One region of the Sphaerisporangium sp. NBC_01403 genome, then DNA from elsewhere that is predicted to be linked to it. Evidence: riboswitches for the same ligand, from Rfam matches in the RefSeq annotation. Region 1 holds a riboswitch; the other holds the start of a gene.
What was found. A riboswitch is a leader RNA that binds a small molecule or an ion and turns the genes downstream of it on or off. The one in region 1 is predicted to bind cyclic di-AMP.

Region 1 (4,629 bases):
GCTCATGCTGTACACCGACGGCCTGATCGAGCAGCCCGGCCGCGACATCGACTCAGGGCTCGACCGGCTCCTCGGCGAGGCCGAGCGCCTCGTGCCCTCCGGCTTCCACGACGGCGCGCGGCCGCTGGTCAACTCCATGTCGGCCGGGCACAACGACGACTGCGCGCTGATCCTCATCTGGCGCCCATAGCGTTCCGCGCCGTTACAGCCAGCCCGCCTCGGCCGCGATGCGCACCGCGTCGGCCCGGTTGCGCGCTCCCGTCTTGCAGATGATGCGCGACAGGTGGTTTCGGACCGTTCCTACGGACAGATAGAGCTTCGCGGCGATCTCCTTGGAGGCGGCACCCTGCGCCGCGATGCGGAGCACGTCCAGCTCGCGGGGGGTCAGCGGGTTGTCCGCCGATGTCAGCGCCGCGATGGCGAGATCGGAGTCCACGGCCTTGCGCCCGGCGGCGACCCGCCGGATGCCGTCCGCGAGGTGCTCAGGCGCCACGTCGATGCTGAGGAAGCCGAGGGCGTGCGCGGCGAACGCCTTTCGCACCTGCCCGGGGCTGGGCTGCGCGGACAGCAGGAGCACCTTGCATCGCGGAGCCTTCTCGTGCAGACGGGCGGCGGCGGTGAGGCCGTCGACGTCGGGAAGGTCCACGTCGATCACGGCCGCGTCCGGATTGAGCTCCAGGGCCGCCGGTACGATGTACTCGCCGGAGGCGACGTCGGCGATCACCCTGAGGTCCTTCTCCCCGTTCAGCGATGCCACCAGCCCTCGGCGAACGAGCGGGAGATGTTCGGCGACCAGGATGCGTATCAAGGTGCTCCCTTGGGTGGCCTTGGAACAGATCCGGCAAATAGCGCTTAGCCGATTCATATCCCACGGTGTCTACATGATTGCTTACCGTCAATGCAGTCTCCCGATTCGGTCCACCTCGCGCAAGTCACTCCTACGGTTGGTCGTTGATAGGTGATTTCGCGGCGCGGCAGGAGTCGCCGCCGAGTTCGGTTACTCTCAGACGGGGCAATGTAAACAGAAGGCATCTTCTCCGCAGGTGGGGGTAGTACCTATGAGCTGGCTCATCGTGGCCGGGTTTCTCATCTTCTTCCTCGGGATGGCCTTGTCCATTGGCCTGCACGAGCTGGGGCACCTCGTCCCCGCCAAGATCTTCGGGGTCAAGGTCACGCAGTACATGGTGGGTTTCGGGCCCACCATGTGGTCGCGGCGCCGCGGTGAAACCGAATACGGCATGAAGTGGATTCCGCTGGGCGGCTACATCCGCATGGTCGGCATGCTTCCTCCGAAGCCCAACGCCGACCCGACCAAGCTGCGCACCATGTCCACCGGGCCGTGGCAGGGGCTCATCGAGACGGCCCGCCAGGCGTCGCTGGAGGAGATCAAGCCGGGTGACGGCGACCGGGTCTTCTATCGCAAGCCCTGGTGGCAGAAGGTCATCATCATGGCCGGCGGCCCCGCCATGAACTTCCTGCTGGCCTTCGGCCTATTCGCCGTCGTGATCATGGGCTTCGGCATCCCGGTCAGCAAGCCGATCGTGTCCGTGGTCTCCGAGTGCGTCATGACCCAGGCCGAGCAGGCGAAGGGCCAGGAGTGCACTCCCGCCCACCCGCCGACCCCCGCGGCACTCGCGGGCCTGAAGACGGACGACAAGATCGTCTCCCTCGCCGGCAAGCCGGTGACCACCTGGGAGGAGGCGACGAGGGTCATCCGGGCGCACGGCGCAGGGCCCATCGCCATCGGCATCGAGCGTGGCGGCAAGCCCATGACGCTCAACGCGAACCTCGTCGCACAGGACCGCCCGTCGATCGACGACCCGACCAAGATCGACAAGGGCGCGGGCTTCCTGGGCGTGAGCGCCACCGTCGTCATGGAGAAGCAGGGCTTCGGCTATGCCGCCGGTGTCATGTGGGACCTGACCAAGCGCAGCGCCGAGGCCATCACGAGGTTCCCCCAGAAGATCGTCGGGGTGTGGCAGGCGGCCTTCGGCGGCGGCGAGCGTGATGTCACCAGCCCGATGAGCGTCGTCGGCGCGGGCCGCATCGGCGGCGAGATCGCGGCGGCCCCCGTCCCGGTGGAGAACAAGATCGTCGGGCTGCTCCAGCTCCTCGCCGGGGTGAACCTCGCGGTGGGCCTGTTCAACCTGATCCCGCTGCTGCCCCTCGACGGCGGCCAGATCGCCGGAGGGCTCTGGGAGGGGCTCAAGCGGGGGTACGCCCGGGTGCGCCGGCGTCCCGCCCCCGGCCATGTGGACATCGCCAAGGCCCTGCCCCTGACGTACGCGATGGCGGCCGTGCTCCTGGTGATGGGCACCCTGCTCATCTACGCCGACATCGTCAACCCGATCCGCCTGTCAGGCTGACCGGCGCCTCCAGTGCGGCCGCCGCCCGGCTCGGCCGCCGCCCGGCTCGGCCGGCGGCCGGTCGGTGGCTAGTACATCGAGACGTGCACGTGGTCGAAGTGGTTCGCGGTGACGCCGCCGCGGTTGGACATGGCCCGCCACCCGGGGAAGCCCAGGTTGTAGATCCGCTGCTTGTAGATGACGTACTTCACGCCCAGCTTGCGGCCGTTCTTGATGGCCCACGCGGCGACCTGGTCTCCCAGCGCGGCCTGCGCGGCCGAGGGCATCGCGCCGCCGGAGCTGAGCATGAAGTCGCATGCCCGGCCCAGCGGGTGCTCGCCGCCGTCGTTCTCGGCGCGGTAGCAGCCGACCGGGAAGCTGAGGGAGAAGTGGCTCTTCACCTCGGCCCGCATCAGCCGCGTCCTCGGAGTGATGTTGTCGCTGCCGGTGGGAAGCTCCGGCGCCCATGACCCGTTCGCCTTCTTGCCCGGCGCGGTCGGGATGAGCTGGTCGAGCTTGTCCTTGATCTGCCCGATCAGCTTCTCGGCGTCCTTGCGCTGGGCCGTCACCTGGACGACGTCGTCGCGGAGCTGCGCGGTCAGCTTGGTGGCGTCGTCGGCGGCCTTCTTGCGGGCGTTCCTGGCGGAGGTGAACCCCGACAGCTTGGCCGACTGCTCGGCCTGGAGCTGCTGGAGCATGGCGGCGTCACCGTATCCGGGGGACATGAGCTCGCCCACCATGCCGAGGCCGCCGGCCTGGTAGCGGAGCTGGGCGATGTCGCCGACCTGGTTCTCCGCCGCCTTGAGGTCGGTCTCGGCGCTCGCCAGCCGCTCACGGGCGGACTTCTCGGCGGCCTTGGCCTTGGCGACGGCGACGCGCTTGGCGTTGTACTCGCCGATCAGCTTGTCGACCTTCTTGCCGAGGGAGGCGAGCTGAGACTTGAGCTGTTTCTCTGTGGGTTTGGGGGCGGCGTTTCCCGCCGTCGCCTGGCCGAGCATGAGCCCGGCCACGGTAAGGAAGCTGGCGGCCGCATAGGCGTAGCGGCCCGAAGTCGGGGGCAGAGCCCACTCCTCTCCATCTGCCGACCGGGTTAGCTGACGGGTTCGGGCCGGAGACGCCCTACCACGAAGTGGATTCACCCCAAGAACCAATGGGTCCCCGGTTCCCAGGCGGGGCACCTGGGATTAGGCGCACCGACCGATACGGCCGGTGTGCGATGGATGGTAGTGGTAAAGGCCTGGTTATGGCGACTCTTGGGCCTAAATCACCCCAGGTCATCCTGCGACCGGAGCAGCCTGGCCGCCTCCTCGGGGAGGACGTCGTTCACGAAGGCGCCCATCGCGGACTCCGAACCGGCCAGATACTTGAGCTTCCGCTCGGCTCGCCGGATGCTGAACAGCTGGAGGTGCAGGTAGGCCAGGTCGCGCCCGGTGCGCACCGGGGCCTGGTGCCAGGCCGCGACATAGGGCATCGGCACGCCGAACAGCCCGTCCAGCCGCCGGAGCACATCGGTGTAGAGGGGGCCGAAGGCGGCACGCTCCTCGGCGTCCAGCGAGCACAGGTCGGGCACCTGGCGGTTCAGGTAGACGTGCACCTCGAACGGCCACCGGGCCGCGGCGGGGACGAACGCCGTCCAGTGGTCGTTCGACGCCACCAGGCGCGTCTCGGCCTTCCGCTCGGCCGCCAGCACGTCGGCGAACAGGTTGGCGCCCGTCCGCTCCCGGTATCGCCCGGCGGAGGCCAGCATCTGCCGGGTCCGCGGCGTCACGTAGGGATAGGCGTAGATCTGGCCGTGCGGGTGCCCCAGCGTGATGCCGATCTCGGCGCCGCGGTTCTCGAAGCAGAACACCTGCTCCACGCCGGGCAGCGCCGCGAGCTCCGCGGTGCGGTCGGCCCAGGCCGTGAGGACCAGGTCGACCTGGCCGGGGGAGAGCGCGGCGAACGACGACCCGTGCTCGGAGGTGAAGCACACCACCTCGCAGCGGCCGAGGCCGGGCCGTACCTCGCTCAGGCCGCCGACCTGCTCGTAGTCGCCCTCGTGGAAGCTGAAGGACGGGAACCGGTTCTCGAAGACGGCGACGTCGTACTCCGCGGCCGGGATCTCGGTCGCCCGGCCCGGCGCCGAGGGACACAGGGGGCACTCGTCGGCGGGCGGCAGGAACGTACGGCTCTGCCGGTGACCGGCGACCGCGACCCACTCGTCCATGACCGGGTCGTGGCGCAGCTCGGAGGCCGGAGGACGCGGGGGCAGCTCGCGGGTGTCGGGCGCGCCACGGTCGGCGTC
Region 2 (4,629 bases), 1.9 Mb from region 1:
TCGGCGCCCAGCTCCTTGCCGATGCGGGCGAACTCCTCGACCTCCCTGCCGCTGTGCACGACGAAGAGGTCGCATCCGCCCCGGTACAGCCAGGCCTTCTCCGTGGCGGGGATCGAGATGCCGGGAAGGCCCGACACGAACACCGGGCGAGGGCTCAGCCCGTCGAACACGTCGCTCACCAGCACGTCCACGACGGGCCCCGTGCAGGCGACCAGCACGACGTCCGGCCTGATGCGCTCCGCGAGGCGGCGCAGGCCGCGCGCGTGCACCACAGAAGGCGGCTGGTCGGTGTCGAAGCGCGTCCCGTTGACGGCGGCGGCGATCTGGCCCTGCGACGGCACGATCGGCGTGCGCACCACGGCCAGCGTCGACGTCCACCCGGCGGGCAGCTGGTCGAGGAGACCCGCCGCCCACTTCAGGTAGGAGTCCGAATCGGCCACAGCGAGAACCCGGCTCAAGGAGAAGCCCTTTCGTGCGCGAACATCTGGAGGTGTGAACGGAGCGAGACCGTCGCGGAGGGCGTCCACCAGTCGTCGGGGACCTCCACGGTCTCGACGGGGACGCCGCGCGCGGAGAGCAGGACGCGCAGCGAGGTGACGGCCGTGGAGGGCAGGCTGAGCACGCGCTGCCCCGGCCGCAGGTCCCGCAGCGTCATCTCGACGGGGACCCCGCCGTCGTAGACGGTGACGCCGGGGTGGCCCCGGACCGCCGCGAGGTCGCCGGGGTCCTCCCGCCTGTGCGGGTAGTAGGCCAGCGGCCCCTGAAGCCCGAAGAGCCAGGCGAGGTAGCGGTCGCGGTGGATCAGCCCGTTGCGCACCAGCGACGTGCCGAGGACGACCGTGCTCTCGGGGGGACGTGGGTGCGCGACGGCGGGCTGGGAGCGCAGCCAGGCGAAGTCGTGGGTCACCAGCTCGGCCCCGAGCCCCTGTACGGCCTTGGCCAGCTCGGCGGGCACGGGCAGGGCGGTGAACACCGTGAGCCGTCCGGCCCGGGCGGCGGCGCGCAGCCGGACCGCGGCGGCGGCCCCGAGGACGCGCCGCGTCGGGCCGGACTTGGCGCGTGCGCGCAGGAGCGGGGTGCCGAGCCTGGCGGTGAGCAGCTCCAGCAGGCGGATCGTGGCGAGGCCGTCGTCCACCAGGACCATCCGCGCGGGGGCGGCGGTGAGCGAGGTGAGCTGCATCCTCCCGGAGAAGGCGTCTCCGAGGACCCACGCGGCGTCCCGGCCGGGGCGGGGCATCGCGCCGTCGGCGGTCTCGATCTCCAGCCCGGCGGGCAGGTCGAGGGCGGCCAGCTCGGCGCGGGTGACGCGGAGCCCCGGCAGCTTCGCGCGGGTCACCACGCGCGTGCCCGGCCCGACGACCCCGGCATACCGTGCCTCGACCGCGCACAGCAACTGGAGAGGCGACTCCACCCAGGCGACGGCCGACCCCTGCTCCCGCACGTGGCTTCGACCGTTCCTCTCCACGCCGGGCATTGACACTTTCACGACGCAAGCAACGTAACGGGATGACCCGACGCGGGGGGTAACAACCGGTGAACGGAGAACAACGGTGGATCAGCCAGGTCTAGTTGTTCTCGTTGGAGTGTGGACCGGGGTGTGCCGGAGCGCCTCCCGGCGGTGCCGGTGGTGGTTCCGGCGGTGCCCGGTGGGAGGGCGGAGGAGCCTCACCCAGCCGGCGTGCGTGGTCACCTCTGCCGGTACGGCCGTGGCGCACCTCGGTGCGCCGGCGCTCGCCACGGGAAGCGTGATGACGGTGGCCGCCCTCGGGCCCCCTCCAGAGATGAGGCCGGAGGGGGCGGCGACCACAGCGAGGGATGCCAGGGCCGCCAACGGCACGACGATCCCCGGACCGCGCATGTTCTCCACCCTTTCCAGCCAATACCAACAGGCCCCGCTATTTCCGGTCACCGCGGCCGTTCCAATGGCGTGAAATACCTGCAGCCGCTGATTTCGGGGCGCATTCGACGGGCTGTCCGTGGACGGCGCCGAAGGAATTCGCGCGCCGGTACGCGGCCTCGCCGTACAGGTCCAGGGTGAGGTCAGCGCCCGTCGCCGCCCTGGTCGTGGCCCTGGTCCGCGGGCGCGAGCACGGCCGGGGTGGCTCATGGGGGATATTTCACCATCCATCCCTCCGATCGCCATGGGCACCGGATGCCTTTCGTGCCCGGTTCACGAGCCGCGCGTTCCGCCGTACACGGAAAGGACGTCCGTACCGGGCCGGATGGAGTACGTCATCGTGATCTCGTTCGGGTAACGCAAACCGGAAATCCCGGCATTTACCGTTAACGGTATTCGCCGCTCATGAATAGCAAAGGAGGGCTTTCGGCGGCCATGCCACGACGGCCGGCCACGTCATCACACGTACCAGCCGTGGGCTCACGTCACTTCAGTCCCCCTTGACACGGCAGCGCGAACCTGCGCAACTATCACTTTCGCCCGGCCCGGCGCGATGGCCGCTCCGGTGCCGCCGGTCACGTGCCCGGCGGGCGGAGGGTTCCTCCGCACCCAGGTCAAGGCAGGTGAACCGCCACCCCAAGCCCCTGCGCCCCGGCGTGGTCAAGGCGGGTTTGCCGTCCAGGCCCCCCATCCAGCCCGGACTTTTGTCCTGTTTGCATGTGTTTGTCCGATGTATTACTCTGAGTGGACTCCTGGTACAGGTACTGCCTGTTTGAGTACCCCGCTCGTGCCGTGGAGATTGCACAGCGCGGCTCGGTCCTCTGCGGAGATCCCTCTCCCGCCGATACGCGCTACGCCGAGTCCGCGTCGCGCGGAGCCGGGGACCCACCTCCTCTGGGGTGAATCGGGGCCGTCACTTCCCACGGACGCTCCCGTAGGGCGACTTCCACGCCCGAACCCGTCAGCTAACCCGGTAGGCGGCTTGGAAGAAGGAGTATCCCCTTGTCAATGTCGATACATCGGCTTCTGGACGCCCCAAAGAACCATCTCAAAGCCTTCGCCTTCGGCGGCCTGGTCGTCGCCCAGGCCGTGGCGGGCACGACTCTCGCGGCCCACGCCGCCTCCGCCGACGACACGGGCCGCAACCTCGCGGCCGCCGAGGCCCCGAACACCGTGAAGGCTCCGGAAACCGTGCGGCAGGTCTCCGCCGAGCAGCTCCTGAAGCTGGCGGAGCGACAGGTCGGCATCTCCGAGAACAGCGCTGGTGGCGGCACCAAGTTCCACTCCTGGTACATGAGCTCCCCGAGGGCCAAGGAGACCGTGGCCCGCGACAGCGGCTCCATCGCCGGGTACGCCGACGCCGCCTGGTGCGACATGTTCGTCTCCTGGGTCGGCAGCCAGCTCGGCATGCAGGACACCGTGGGCGTCGACGCCTACACCGTCGCGCACGCCAAGTGGTTCGCCTCGCAGGACCGCTGGGGCAGCACTCCCAAGCCCGGCGCGGTCGTCTTCTTCGACTGGGGCCGCAGCAAGAACCTCGACAACATCGACCACGTCGGCTTCGTCATCAAGGACAACGGCGACGGGACGATCAAGACCGTCGAGGGCAACACCGGCAACGGCAAGGTCGAGATCCGTACCCGCCCGGCCTCCCAGGTCGTCGGCTACGGCTACCCGAGCTACGCCGCCTGACATTACCTCCCGGGCGCTCTCCTTCTCGCGGGGCGCCCGCCCTCCCGACCATCGAAGGCGCCCCTCCCCCTCCCGCGGAGGACGCCCGTTCCCCTCGGTGCCGTACGGCCGGCGACCCACTCCGCCGGCCGTACGGCACCGTGCTTTCTCCAGGTCCGGGAGCCGGGCGATCCCGTGGCGCATGGATGATTTGCGCCCGACTGTGCCGGTTAACGGTGGGAGCGCTCCCAATACCGCCAATGGTCCTTATCGCGCACAACGTCTGATTTCAAGCTCCTAACAGCCCCAGGAGTAACAGTTAGGTTTCAGCATATTGACGCCAGCATTGCCTATCGGGGACTCTTCGTGGGAGCGCTCCCAAACTTCGCTCGCGAGGCAGCCCCTCGCGGGATCACGACTGAGGGATCCAGCACATCGCGGGGCCCGACTGTCGGGGCCGGCCCTCGATGCCACCTCCCAACGATCGGGCAACCACCTGAGAGGGGTCCGGAATGAAGAACAACATGCGCCGCGGCAGAATGCTCGCGGTCGCATCGGTGATGACCGCCGCGCTCGGAATCACCACCGCGTGCTCGTCCAGCGACACCGGTAGCACCACCGGCGGCTCGTCGTCAGCCGCGCCGGCGGAGAAGATCACCCTCACGCTGCAGACCTTCGGCGGCGGCACCAACTTCGGTTACAAGGCCGCCGTTGAGAAGTGGAACGCCGAGCACCCGAATGTGCAGGTCAAGTACAACAACCTGACCGACAGCTTCGAGAACGTCTATTGGCCCCAGATGCTGCAGTGGCTCCAGTCCGGCACGGGTGCCGGTGACGTCGTTGGCATCGACGAGGGCGGCATGGGCCTGGCCAAGGCCCGGCCCCAGTTCTTCACCGATCTCGGTCAGTACGGCCTGCAGAGCCGTCAGGCCGACTTCCCCGCGTGGAAGTGGGAGAACGGGCTCAACTCGGAGGGCAAGCTGTTCGCCCTCGGCACCGACGTCGGCGGAATGAGCATCTGCTACCGCACCGACCTGTTCAAGAAGGCCGGACTGCCCACC

Region 2: linked by a shared signal. The riboswitch ahead of OG589_RS18880 (CHAP domain-containing protein) and the one ahead of OG589_RS26890 (coiled-coil domain-containing protein) in region 1 are both predicted to bind cyclic di-AMP.

What each region holds. Positions count from the first base shown of each region.
Region 1 covers NZ_CP109534.1:6,044,323-6,048,951, reverse strand. The annotation lists gene OG589_RS26905 (PP2C family protein-serine/threonine phosphatase) at 1-190, shown strand, start outside; gene OG589_RS26900 (LuxR C-terminal-related transcriptional regulator) at 203-808, opposite strand; gene OG589_RS26895 (M50 family metallopeptidase) at 1,059-2,366, shown strand; gene OG589_RS26890 (coiled-coil domain-containing protein) at 2,435-3,355, opposite strand; cyclic di-AMP (ydaO/yuaA leader) riboswitch at 3,411-3,546, opposite strand; gene galT (galactose-1-phosphate uridylyltransferase) at 3,610-4,629, opposite strand, start outside.
Region 2 covers NZ_CP109534.1:4,173,626-4,178,254, forward strand. The annotation lists gene OG589_RS18870 (DUF6716 putative glycosyltransferase) at 1-440, opposite strand, end outside; gene OG589_RS18875 (hypothetical protein) at 455-1,441, opposite strand; cyclic di-AMP (ydaO/yuaA leader) riboswitch at 2,742-2,891, shown strand; gene OG589_RS18880 (CHAP domain-containing protein) at 2,906-3,589, shown strand; gene OG589_RS18885 (ABC transporter substrate-binding protein) at 4,081-4,629, shown strand, end outside.